2 regions of the Streptomyces sp. NPDC004838 genome follow, and region 2 is predicted to be linked to the other one. Evidence: riboswitches for the same ligand, from Rfam matches in the RefSeq annotation. Region 2 holds a riboswitch; the other holds the start of a gene.
The links. A riboswitch is a leader RNA that binds a small molecule or an ion and turns the genes downstream of it on or off. The one in region 2 is predicted to bind cobalamin.

Region 1: another riboswitch for cobalamin. It lies ahead of ACWEFL_RS30205 (cobalamin biosynthesis protein); the one in region 2 lies ahead of ACWEFL_RS13980 (ABC transporter substrate-binding protein).

The regions. Positions count from the first base shown of each region.
Region 1 covers NZ_JBSGAW010000033.1:40,684-45,772, forward strand. Annotated here, with positions in the region: gene ACWEFL_RS30200 (cobyric acid synthase) at 1-1,112, opposite strand, end outside; gene ACWEFL_RS30205 (cobalamin biosynthesis protein) at 1,109-2,089, opposite strand; cobalamin riboswitch at 2,214-2,349, opposite strand; gene ACWEFL_RS30210 (hypothetical protein) at 2,535-2,756, opposite strand; gene ACWEFL_RS30215 (anion permease) at 2,770-3,990, opposite strand; gene ACWEFL_RS30220 (alpha/beta hydrolase) at 4,421-5,089, shown strand, end outside.
Region 2 covers NZ_JBSGAW010000010.1:91,767-96,855, reverse strand. Annotated here, with positions in the region: gene ACWEFL_RS13990 (ABC transporter ATP-binding protein) at 1-348, opposite strand, end outside; gene ACWEFL_RS13985 (FecCD family ABC transporter permease) at 345-1,322, opposite strand; gene ACWEFL_RS13980 (ABC transporter substrate-binding protein) at 1,697-2,761, opposite strand; cobalamin riboswitch at 2,802-2,933, opposite strand; gene ACWEFL_RS13975 (Mov34/MPN/PAD-1 family protein) at 2,949-3,371, opposite strand; gene ACWEFL_RS13970 (amino acid permease) at 3,481-4,962, opposite strand.

The DNA of each region.
Region 1 (5,089 bases), on a different contig from region 2:
CCGCCGCAGATGCCCAGCACGGGACGGCCCTCGGCCGCCCTGCGCGCCAACTCCCGCGCGAGCCCCCGCTCCCTCAGCCACTCCAGCGCGCGGACCGTGCCACGGGTTCCCGGCACGATCACCAGATCCGCGTCGCCCAACTCCTCGGGCCGGTCCACGAACCGTACGACGACGCCCGGTTCGGCGGCCAGCGCGTCCACGTCCGTGAAGTTGGACATCAGCGGCACCGCGCACACCGCGATCCGCAGGATCTCCTCGCCGACGGGCGGGGCGACGACCGACTCGCGCACGGCTCCCCGCAGGGAGACGCGCAGCCCGTCCTCCTCGTCGATGCCGAGCCCGTGCGCGTACGGCAGGACCCCGTACGTCCGCCGCCCGGTGAGCCCTGTGAGCATGTCGAGTCCGGGCTCCAGCAGCGAGACGTCACCGCGGAACTTGTTGACGAGATACCCGGCGACCAGCCGCTGGTCCTCACGGCCGAGGAGCGCGGTGGTGCCGAAGAAGGAGGCGAAGACGCCGCCGCGGTCGATGTCCCCGACGACGAGCACCGGGAGGTTCCCGGCTCTCGCGATGCCCATGTTCACGAGGTCCGTACGCCGCAGATTGATCTCGGCCGGAGACCCGGCCCCCTCGCAGATCACGGCCTCGTACGTGCCCCGCAGCTCCTCCAGGCACTCCACGACGGTGGAGAGCAGCGCCTCCCGCCGACCGCCGCGCAGCCCCGTGCCGGGCGACGCGGCCGCCGCCCCCGGTCCCTGGCGCGTCGCGGGCTCGGCGCTTCCGAAGAATCCGCGCGCGCTCAACTCCCCGACGGGTCGGCCCAGCAGGACGACCTGGCTGCTGCGGTCGCTCCCCGGTTTCAGGAGTACGGGGTTCATCAGCGCGGTCGGCTCCACACGGGCGGCCTGCGCCTGCATGGCCTGGGCCCGCCCGATCTCCGCGCCGTCACGGGTCACGAAGGAGTTGAGGGACATGTTCTGTCCCTTGAACGGAGCCACTTTCACGCCCTGGCGTGCGAGCCAGCGGCAGATTCCCGCCGTGACCACGCTCTTGCCCGCGTCGGACGTCGTTCCGGCGATCAGCAGCCCGCCGCCCCGCCTGCGACCGGTCATCGGGTCCCTCCCCTCGTCGCCCTCGTCTGTGCGCTTCGCCCCGCGACCCGCTGGAGAAGCAGCCGGGCGGCGATGCTCGTGCCCAGCGCCAGCAGGCCCACCCGTCGCGACAGCCGGGCCGCCCGCTCGATGTCCCCGACGGCGACCGGGCGTCCACCGCCGTTGAGCACGGGCCGGTGCTCCACCCGCCCGCCGTACGAGAGCGTTCCCCCGAGCCGTACGCCGAGGGCTCCCGCGAACGACGCCTCGACGGGCCCGGCGTTCGGGCTCGGATGCCGGCGGCCGTCGGCGCGCCAGGCCCGGACCGCTCCTCGCGGGTCGTCGCCCGCGAGTGCGGCGAGTGCCGCCGTCAGCCGTGCGCCCGGCGCGCCGGTGAGGTCGTCGAGGCGTGCCGAGGCCCAGCCGAACCGCAGGTAGCGGGGCGACTTGTGTCCCACCATCGCGTCGAGCGTGTTGACGGCCCGGAAGCCCACCAGACCGGGCACGCCCGCCAGGGCGCCCCACACCAGCGCGCCGACCACGGCGTCGGAGGTGTTCTCGGCGACGGATTCGACGACGGCGCGGGCGATTCCGGGTCCGTCCAGGGACTTGGGATCGCGGCCGCACAGATGGGGAAGCCGCTCGCGGGCCGCCTCGATGTCACCCGCGGCGAGCGCGTCCGCGACGGCGCGGGCCTCGCGCACCAGGGACGTACCGCCCACGACGGTCCAGGTGGCCGCGGCGGTCAGCGCCACGGACGCGGCCGGAGCGCGGCGAGCGGCGCGCGAGAGGAACACGGCCCCCGCGGCCGCGCCCCCGGCGCAGACGAGGGTGTGCAGCGCGCCCCAGCCGCGGTGGTCACGCCACAGGACGCGCTCGACGGCGCCCGCGGACCTCCCGAACACGGCGACGGGATGTCCCCGGCGGGGATCGCCGAGCAGCAGGTCGCCGGTGAGGCCGAGGGTGGCGCCGTACGCGAATACTCGGTCGGCACGCATGGATCAGGCGGGTGTCTCGCCTCGGGGGGCCGGTGAAATCGGTGCTGTACTCAGTGCTCTGGGGGCAGGAGCTGAACCGCAGCCGCGCATGGCGAAATGTCCTCACTCAGGGTGTCCGCGCCCTGGTTCGACGTGACCGACGGTGAGAGTTCCTGGCTTCCGGGGGTGTTCCCCGGTCACAGTGGCGGGACCGCGCCGGATTCGCACCGGCTTCCTCTGTTTCCGTCGTGATGGCTCCGGCAGTCCACCACGCTCCGAGAACACCCGTCAACTCGCCCTTGACCTGCGAAGGGTCAGTGTGCTGAGCCCCACAGTCGGACGACGGCCGGGCCGGGCGCGTCAAGGGCGCCCGGCCCGGCCGGGTGGAACGTATGGCGGTGCGTGTGCGGGTCGCGCGACCTGTACAGCGGGGTGCGGGTGTGCGGGGTGCGGGGGGATCCGTACGTCAGGTGATGATCAGATAGATCCCGTACGCCACGGCCGCCGCGCAGAGCCCGAAGCAGGCGTACGCGCCGGTGCGCGCGAGGGCGGTGGAGCCGCCTCCGGCTTCCGTCGCCTCCTGCTTGCTGAGGGCCACCACGCCGACGGCGAAGAGGCCCACCACGACGACGGTCGAGACGAGGCTCACGCCGAAGACGGATCCGAGGGCTGCCCAGTCGATTTTCATTGCTGATCCGTCCTTACACCGCGGCCCGGCTCGCCGGACCCGCTTCGGGGGCCGAGGGAGCGGGGGACGGGATGGTGGTCTTGAGTTCGTCCTGGGCGATGGCGGCGTCGACGCCCGCGGGCCCGTCGCCGTGGTCGGTGTCGTTGACGTTGGTGTGGTCGACCACCTGACGGCGGGAGATCAGCCAGATCCAACCGCTCGACGCGACCAGGAAGACCGCGACGACCGCGACTCCCCAGTCGCCCTGCTTGGTCACGAACTCCGAGCCCGCGGCGACCAGCGCGGCGGCCGGCAGCGTCAGACCCCAGGCGACGAACATCCGGGTGGCGGTGGACCAGCGGACCACCCCGCCCTTGCGGCCGAGGCCCGCGCCCATCACGGCGCCGGAGCAGGAGTGCGTGGTGGAGAGCGAGAAGCCGAGGTTGGACGAGGCGAGGATGACGCTGGCCGCGCTGGTCTGGGCGGCGAAGCCCTGCTGCGGCTGGAGGTCGGTCAGGCCCTTGCCCATGGTCCGGATGATGCGCCAGCCGCCGAGGTAGGTGCCGAGCGCGATGGCGACGCCCGCGGAGACGATGACCCACATCGGGGGGTTGGAGCCGGGGGAGAGCACACCGCCGGCCACCAGGGCCAGCGTGATGATGCCCATCGTCTTCTGGGCGTCGTTGGTGCCGTGGGCGAGGGAGACCAGACCCGCCGAGGCGATCTGACCCGCCCGGTATCCCTTCTCGGTGCCCTTCGCGCCCGCCTTCTGGCCGATTCGGTACGTCAGCCGGGAGGCGAGGTACGCGGCGATGCCGGCGACCAGCGGGGCGGCGACGGCGGGGATCAGCACCTTGGTGACGACCGTGCCGCCGTTGACGCCGCTGATACCGACCGAGGCGATGGTCGCGCCTATCAGACCGCCCATGAGGGCGTGTGAACTGCTGGACGGCAGGCCGATCAGCCAGGTCGCCAGATTCCACAGGATGGCGCCGACGAGCGCCGCGAAGATGACTTCTGGGGTGATGCCTGACTCGTTGACGATGCCGCTGGAGATCGTCTTCGCGACCTCCACCGACAGGAACGCGCCGACGAGGTTGAGCACGGCGGACATGGCCACCGCGGTCTTGGGTTTCAGGGCGCCGGTCGAGATGGTCGTCGCCATCGCGTTGGCGGTGTCGTGGAAACCGTTCGTGAAATCGAACACGAGAGCTGTCACGATCACGATCGCGAGCAGCAGCGTGATGTGTTCCATTTACCCAGGCAATCTTTGGGGGTCAGTGGCTCGCTGAACGTAGGTAACCTGGGTGAACAGAAGATGAACTGAGACGGGACTTGGGGTGTCTCCAACCGGTTCTCGTCATTCCGTTTTCTCTCTCGCGGGGCCGGTTTTCCGGCTCCGGAGGCTCGAAGGGGGAGAGAAGCGGCTTTCATGCGGTTTTATGGTGATCTGCGTCACCGTGCCTCTGTTCACTTCTCTGATTCCGGTATCTGATACCGGGGCCCTCCGCGGCGGACCGTCCGCGGCGGTTCGCGCCGTCGCCGCACGCCGGTCGGCGGAACCGCCACGCCGTCCGGTTCGACGCCGTCCGGATCCCCGCTCCGGGGCCGGGGGCATCGCCCGCCGCCACCCGGACGGCGGCCCTCCACTGGCACCCCGGCGCCCGCGTGCCGACACTGGAACCGTGCGCCCGGCAACCGCGACGGCTACAGCCGTCACCACCCTGATAGGCATCGGCACGGCGGCGGTCGTGGCCGCCCGGTACGCGGGCGACGCCGCCCTCAAGGCGTCCCCGAGCCGCCCCCTGCCCGGCGACCCCCGGCTCACCGTGCACGGCACCGCGGCGGGCACGGTGACCCTCACCCGCAGCCTCGCCTCGCTGCGCCCCGGCACGTACGGCCTCGACGGCGACGGCGTCCACGCCGTCGTCGGCCCGGTGTTCGAGGGAGCCCCGCACGACGCCGACGCGGTCGTGCGCCGTCTGGAGCAGGTCGCCCACGGCAGCCTGGAGCCCGGCACCCGGGTACGGCTGACCCCGCGACTCCACCTCGGCAGCCCGGCCGACGCGCTCGGCATCGACCACGAGGACGTCGCCGTCCCCGGAGAACTCGGCCCCCTGCCGTCCTGGTTCGTGCCGGGCCCCCGCGATACCTGGGTGATCGCCGTGCACGGCCTCGGCGCCACCCGCGAACACCCCATGAACCTTCTGCCCTTCCTGCACGGCAGACGCGTGCCCGTGCTCGGCCTCGGCTACCGGGGCGACCCCGACGCGCCCCGTTCCCCCGACGGACTCGGGCACCTCGGCGACTCCGAGTGGCGCGATCTCGACGCCGCCCTCCGCTTCGCCGTACGG
Region 2 (5,089 bases):
TTTGTGCGGGGCGCGGCCCATGAGGACGATCTCGCGGACGGTCAGCTCGAACTCCGCGGCGCCGTCCTGCGGCACGGTCGCCACCCGCCGCGCGCGTTCCTTGGGGCCGAGGGCGGTGAGGTCGTCGCCGTCGAGGAGGGCCTGTCCGGCCGTGGGGCGCAGGGTTCCGTAGACGCAGCGCAGGAGGGTGGTCTTGCCGCTGCCGTTGGGGCCGACCAGGCCGACGGTCTCGCCGGGCCGGGCTTCGAGGTCGATGCCGCTGAGCAGCGTACGGCCGTCGGTGTCGTATCCCAGTCCGCGTACGGTCAGGGCCGCGCCGGGGCGCGCGGCGGCTTCGGGGGCGGTCACCGTGCGGCTCCTTCCACGGGCCGGGAGCGCATCAGCCAGAGGAAGAGCGGGCCGCCGATGAGTGCGGTGAGGACGCCGACCGGGATGTCCTGGGGTGCGGCGACGGTACGGGCGGCGAGGTCGGCGACGACGAGCGCGAGGGCTCCGCCGAGTGCCGCGACGGGGAGCAGGGCGCGGTGGGTGGCGCCGACGAGCAGCCGGGCGGCGTGCGGGACCATCAGGCCGATGAAGCCGACCGCGCCGCTCACGGCCACGAGGACGGCGGTGACGAAGGAGGCGAGGACGAAGACGGCGGCGCGGAAGCGGGCGACGTCGAGGCCGAGCACGGTGGCGTCTTCCTCCCCCACCAGCAGCAGGTCGAGCGGTCGGGCGAGGGCGAGCAGCAGCGGCAGGCCGAGGCCGAGGACCGCGGCGGGCAGCCAGAGGCTGTCCCAGCGGGCGCTGCCGAGGCCGCCGAGGGTCCAGTACAGGGCCTCGCGGAAGTGCTCGGGTCGGGCGGAGGCGATGAGGACGAGGGTGGTGAGGGCGGTGAGGATGTACGAGACGGTGACTCCGGCCAGGACCAGCCGGGTCCCGGTCATCGAGCCGTCGCGCCGGGCGAGCCAGTAGACGAGTGTCAGTGCGCCGAGCGCCCCGGCGAAGGCTCCGGCGGGCATGGCGACGGCGGTGGTGGCGCCGATGCCGAGGGTGAGGACGACGACGGCCCCGGTGGAGGCTCCGGAGGAGATCCCGAGGATGAAGGGGTCGGCGAGCCGGTTCCGTACGAGGGCCTGGAGGACGGCGCCCACGACGGCCAGGCCCGCGCCGACGATCGCCCCGAGCAGGACGCGGGGCAGCCGCACCTCCATGATGATCGTGCGGGTAGGGCTGGGTGCGGCGTCCGGGCGCAGGGCCTGGAGGACCTCGCCGGGCGGGATGTGTACGGAGCCGAGGGCGAGGCCCGCGACGATCGCCGCGGCGAGGGCGAGCAGCAGGCCGGTGGCGACGGTTCCGTACCGGAGCCGGGACGTGGTGGCGGGGGTCTTCGACGGGGCGGACCCGACGGGTCCGGGGCGCGGCGCGGCGGGCGGGGCGGGCGGGGGCTCGGAGGCGTGCGGGACGGGCGCGGCGGGCACAGGTCTCGACGGGGCAGGGCCGGCCGGGCCGGGCTCGGAAGCGGGCGCGAGCGCGGCTGACGGGGCGGACCCGACGGGTCCGGGGCGGGGTGCGGTGGGGCCGGAGACGTCGGCCCTGGACCGACCGGACCCGGACGCGGTGGGGCCGGACGGGCCCGCACCGGATGGGGACGCGGCGGACCCGACCGGGCCCGGACCGGGGCCGTCCGGTCCGGGCTTCGCGGCTGGGGTCCTCACCGCGCGAGCTGCGGGGCCAGCTTGGCGATGGCGTCGGGTGCTCTTACGCCGAGGACCGCGTCGGAGAGCGGCAGCACGGCGAACCGGCCGTTCCTGATCGCCGGTACGTCCCCCAGCGCCGGGTCGTCGAGCAGGCGCTTCTTCTTCTGTTCGACGGTGGTGGCGCCGTAGTCGTAGATGAGGACGACCTCCGGCTTGCGGGCCACGACCTCCTCCCAGGTCGCGTCCCCGAAGTTCTTGTCGAGGTCGGCGAAGACGTTGCGGCCGCCCGCGCGGGCGATCAGCTCGTTGCCTATGCCCTTGCCGCCCGCCGTGAACGCGGTCTTGTCGCCGCTGTCGTAGACGAAGACGGGTACGGGGGTGCGGTCCTTCAGTCCGGTCGCGGTCCCGGCGACCGAGGCGCGGGAGGCGTCGATCCACTTCCGGGCGCGGTCGCCGACGCCGAAGGTGCGGCCGATCTCCTCGACCTCGCGGTAGACGTCGTCCAGCGTCGTCCTGCCCTTGACGCAGTTCTCCACGTTGAGCCGGGTGTCGATGCCGGACTTCTTCAGCTCGTCGCGGGTGCGGCCGTCCTTGGCGTCGAAGGCGCTGGCGTAACCGCCGTACACGAAGTCGGGGTTGAGGGAGAGGAGCTTCTCCTTGGAGGGGTACTCCTTGGCCGCGACCGGCACCGAGGCGTACGCCTTCCGGTAGCGCGGCAGGACCTCGTCGTCGAGGTAGGCGGTGCCGACGAGGGACTTCTCCAGTCCGAGTTCCAGCATGATCTCGGTGACGTGCTGGTTCATGGTGACCGCGCGCTCGGGGGGCGCGTCGTAGGTCGTCCGTACGCCGCAGTTGTCGACGGTGTAGGGGAAACCCGACGAGGCTGACGAGGCTTTGGCGGCGGGCTTGTCGGCGGACGACGCGTCGGAACGGTCGTCTCCCGTACCGCAGGCGGTGAGCGGGAGCAGCAGCGCGGCGGCTGTGAGAGCGGCGGTGCGGGCCGGGCGGCGGGGGGACGGACGGCTGGATATCCGCCGGGAGACGCGGCTGTTCGTGCGCCGGGGCATGGGGCTGGGCATGCGGATGGCCTCCTCCGGGGATTTCCACGTCCCCTGGGTGGTGGGAGAAGGGCGGCCGGTCAGTTCCTGGCTGGCGAGCGGGGACGCGGGGGCGCGTCGGACGCTCGGTCACAGTGGCGGGACCGCGCCGGATTCACACCGGCTTCCTGGGTCCTGCCGCCCCTGTATGGAGTTGGGTCGGTCCGGGTCAGTATGCCTGGACGACCTTGACCTCTTCCTCGGTGACCTCGCCTTCGAGGATGCGGAACGAGCGGAACTGGAACGGGCCGGCGTCGTCCGCGTCCGCCGTGGAGACCAGGACGTAGTGCGCGCCGGGCTCGTTGGCGTAGGTGATGTCCGTACGGGAGGGGTATGCCTCGGTCGCGGTGTGCGAGTGGTAGATGATCACCGGCTCTTCGTCGTTGTCGTCCATCTCGCGGTAGAGCTTCAGCAGGTCCGCGGAGTCGAACTCGTAGAACGTGGGCGAGCGGGCCGCGTTGAGCATGGGGATGAAGCGCTCCGGGCGGTCGCTGCCCTCGGGGCCGGCGACGACGCCGCATGCCTCGTCGGGGTGGTCGGCGCGGGCGTGCGCGACGATCTGGTCGAACAGGGCCTGGGTGAGGGTCAGCATGCCGATCAGCATAATCAGCGGGCCGTCCCGTACCGGGGGGCGGTACGGGACGGCCGGTGGACCGGCCGGTCCCGGAAGGGCCGGCGGTCCGGTCCGCACGGGGGGTGGGTCAGGGCTTGGCGAACGCCGCGCCGCGCGGGTTCCTGGCCTTCAGTGTCAGATACGCCACGCCCATGATCAGCGCCCAGACGGGAGCGCAGTACAGAGAGATCCGCGCGTCCTCGTCGATGCCCATCAGCACGATGACCATGAGGATGAACAGAAGGGCGAACCAGCTGGTCCAGGGCGCGCCGGGGGCTTTGAAGGAGGAGTGCGGGAGTTCGCCGCGCTCGGCTCGGGCCCGGTAGCGGAGCTGGCTGACGAGGATCATGATCCAGGCCCACATGCCGGAGATGGTGGCGAACGACACGATCTTGTTGAACGCTTCGCCGGGCCACTGGTAGTTGATCCAGACGCCGATCAGCATCAGGCCCGCGGAGAAGGTGGTGCCGATCAGAGGGGTGCCGCGCTTGGTGAGCCGGGTGAAGAAGGCGGGGCCCTGGCTGTTGAGGGCGAGGTCGCGGAGCATCCGTCCGGTGGAGTACATGCCCGAGTTGCAGGACGACAGGGCCGCGGTGAGGACGACGAAGTTGACGATTCCCGCGCCGGCCTGGAGGCCCATGGTGTCGAAGGCGGCGACGAAGGGGGAGACGCCGGGCCGGAAGGTGGTCCACGAGACCACCGAGAGGATCATGATCAGCGCGCCCACGTAGAAGACCGCGATCCGCCACGGGACGGTGTTGACGGCCCTGGGGAGCGTCTTCTCCGGGTCCTTGGACTCCCCCGCCGTGACGCCGACGAGTTCGACGGCGAGGAAGGCGAACATCACGATCTGCAGGGTCATCAGGGTGCCGCCGATGCCCTTGGGGAAGAAGCCGCCGTCGGCCCAGAGGAGGGAGACGGACGCAGTGTCCCCGGCGTCGGAGAATCCGAGGGTGAGGATTCCGGCGCAGATGAGGATCATGCCGACGATCGCGGTGACCTTCACCATGGAGAACCAGAATTCGAGTTCGCCGAACAGCTTCACGGAGATCAGGTTCGCGCCGTAGAGGACGACGGTGAAGACGAGTGCGGAGACCCACTGCGGGATGTCGAACCAGTACGTCATATAGGCGGCCGCGGCGGTGACTTCGGTCATTCCGGTGACGACCCAGAAGAGCCAGTACGTCCAGCCGGTGACGAAGCCCGCGAAGGGGCCGATGAACTCGCGCGCGTACTCGGAGAACGAGCCCGACACCGGGCGGTACATGAGCAGTTCGCCCAGGGCCCGCATGATGAAGAAGATGACCAGGCCCGCGATGGCGTAGGCGAGAATGAGGCTGGGGCCGGCCTTGGAGATGCCCTTGCCCGCGCCGAGGAAGAGGCCGGTGCCGATGGCTCCGCCGATCGCGATCATCTGGATCTGGCGGGCGCCGAGTGTGCGGTGGTAGCCCTGGTCGTCCGGGGAGCCGCCGGGGCCCGCGGGGCCGCCGGGATCCGTGGGGCCGTGCCCGCCGTGCTTGTCGTGCTTGTCGTGCTTGTCGGGGGTGTCGTCGACCTGCACCGAGGTCATGGTGGTGCGCCCTTTCTCCATGCCGATCCGCGTCCGCCGTCCGAAGACGCGCGGTTGCGGATCAGGTCCCGATCCCCCCGAATACGTCCTGATCCCCCCGGATACGGATGGAGTGCCACCGGCGGTC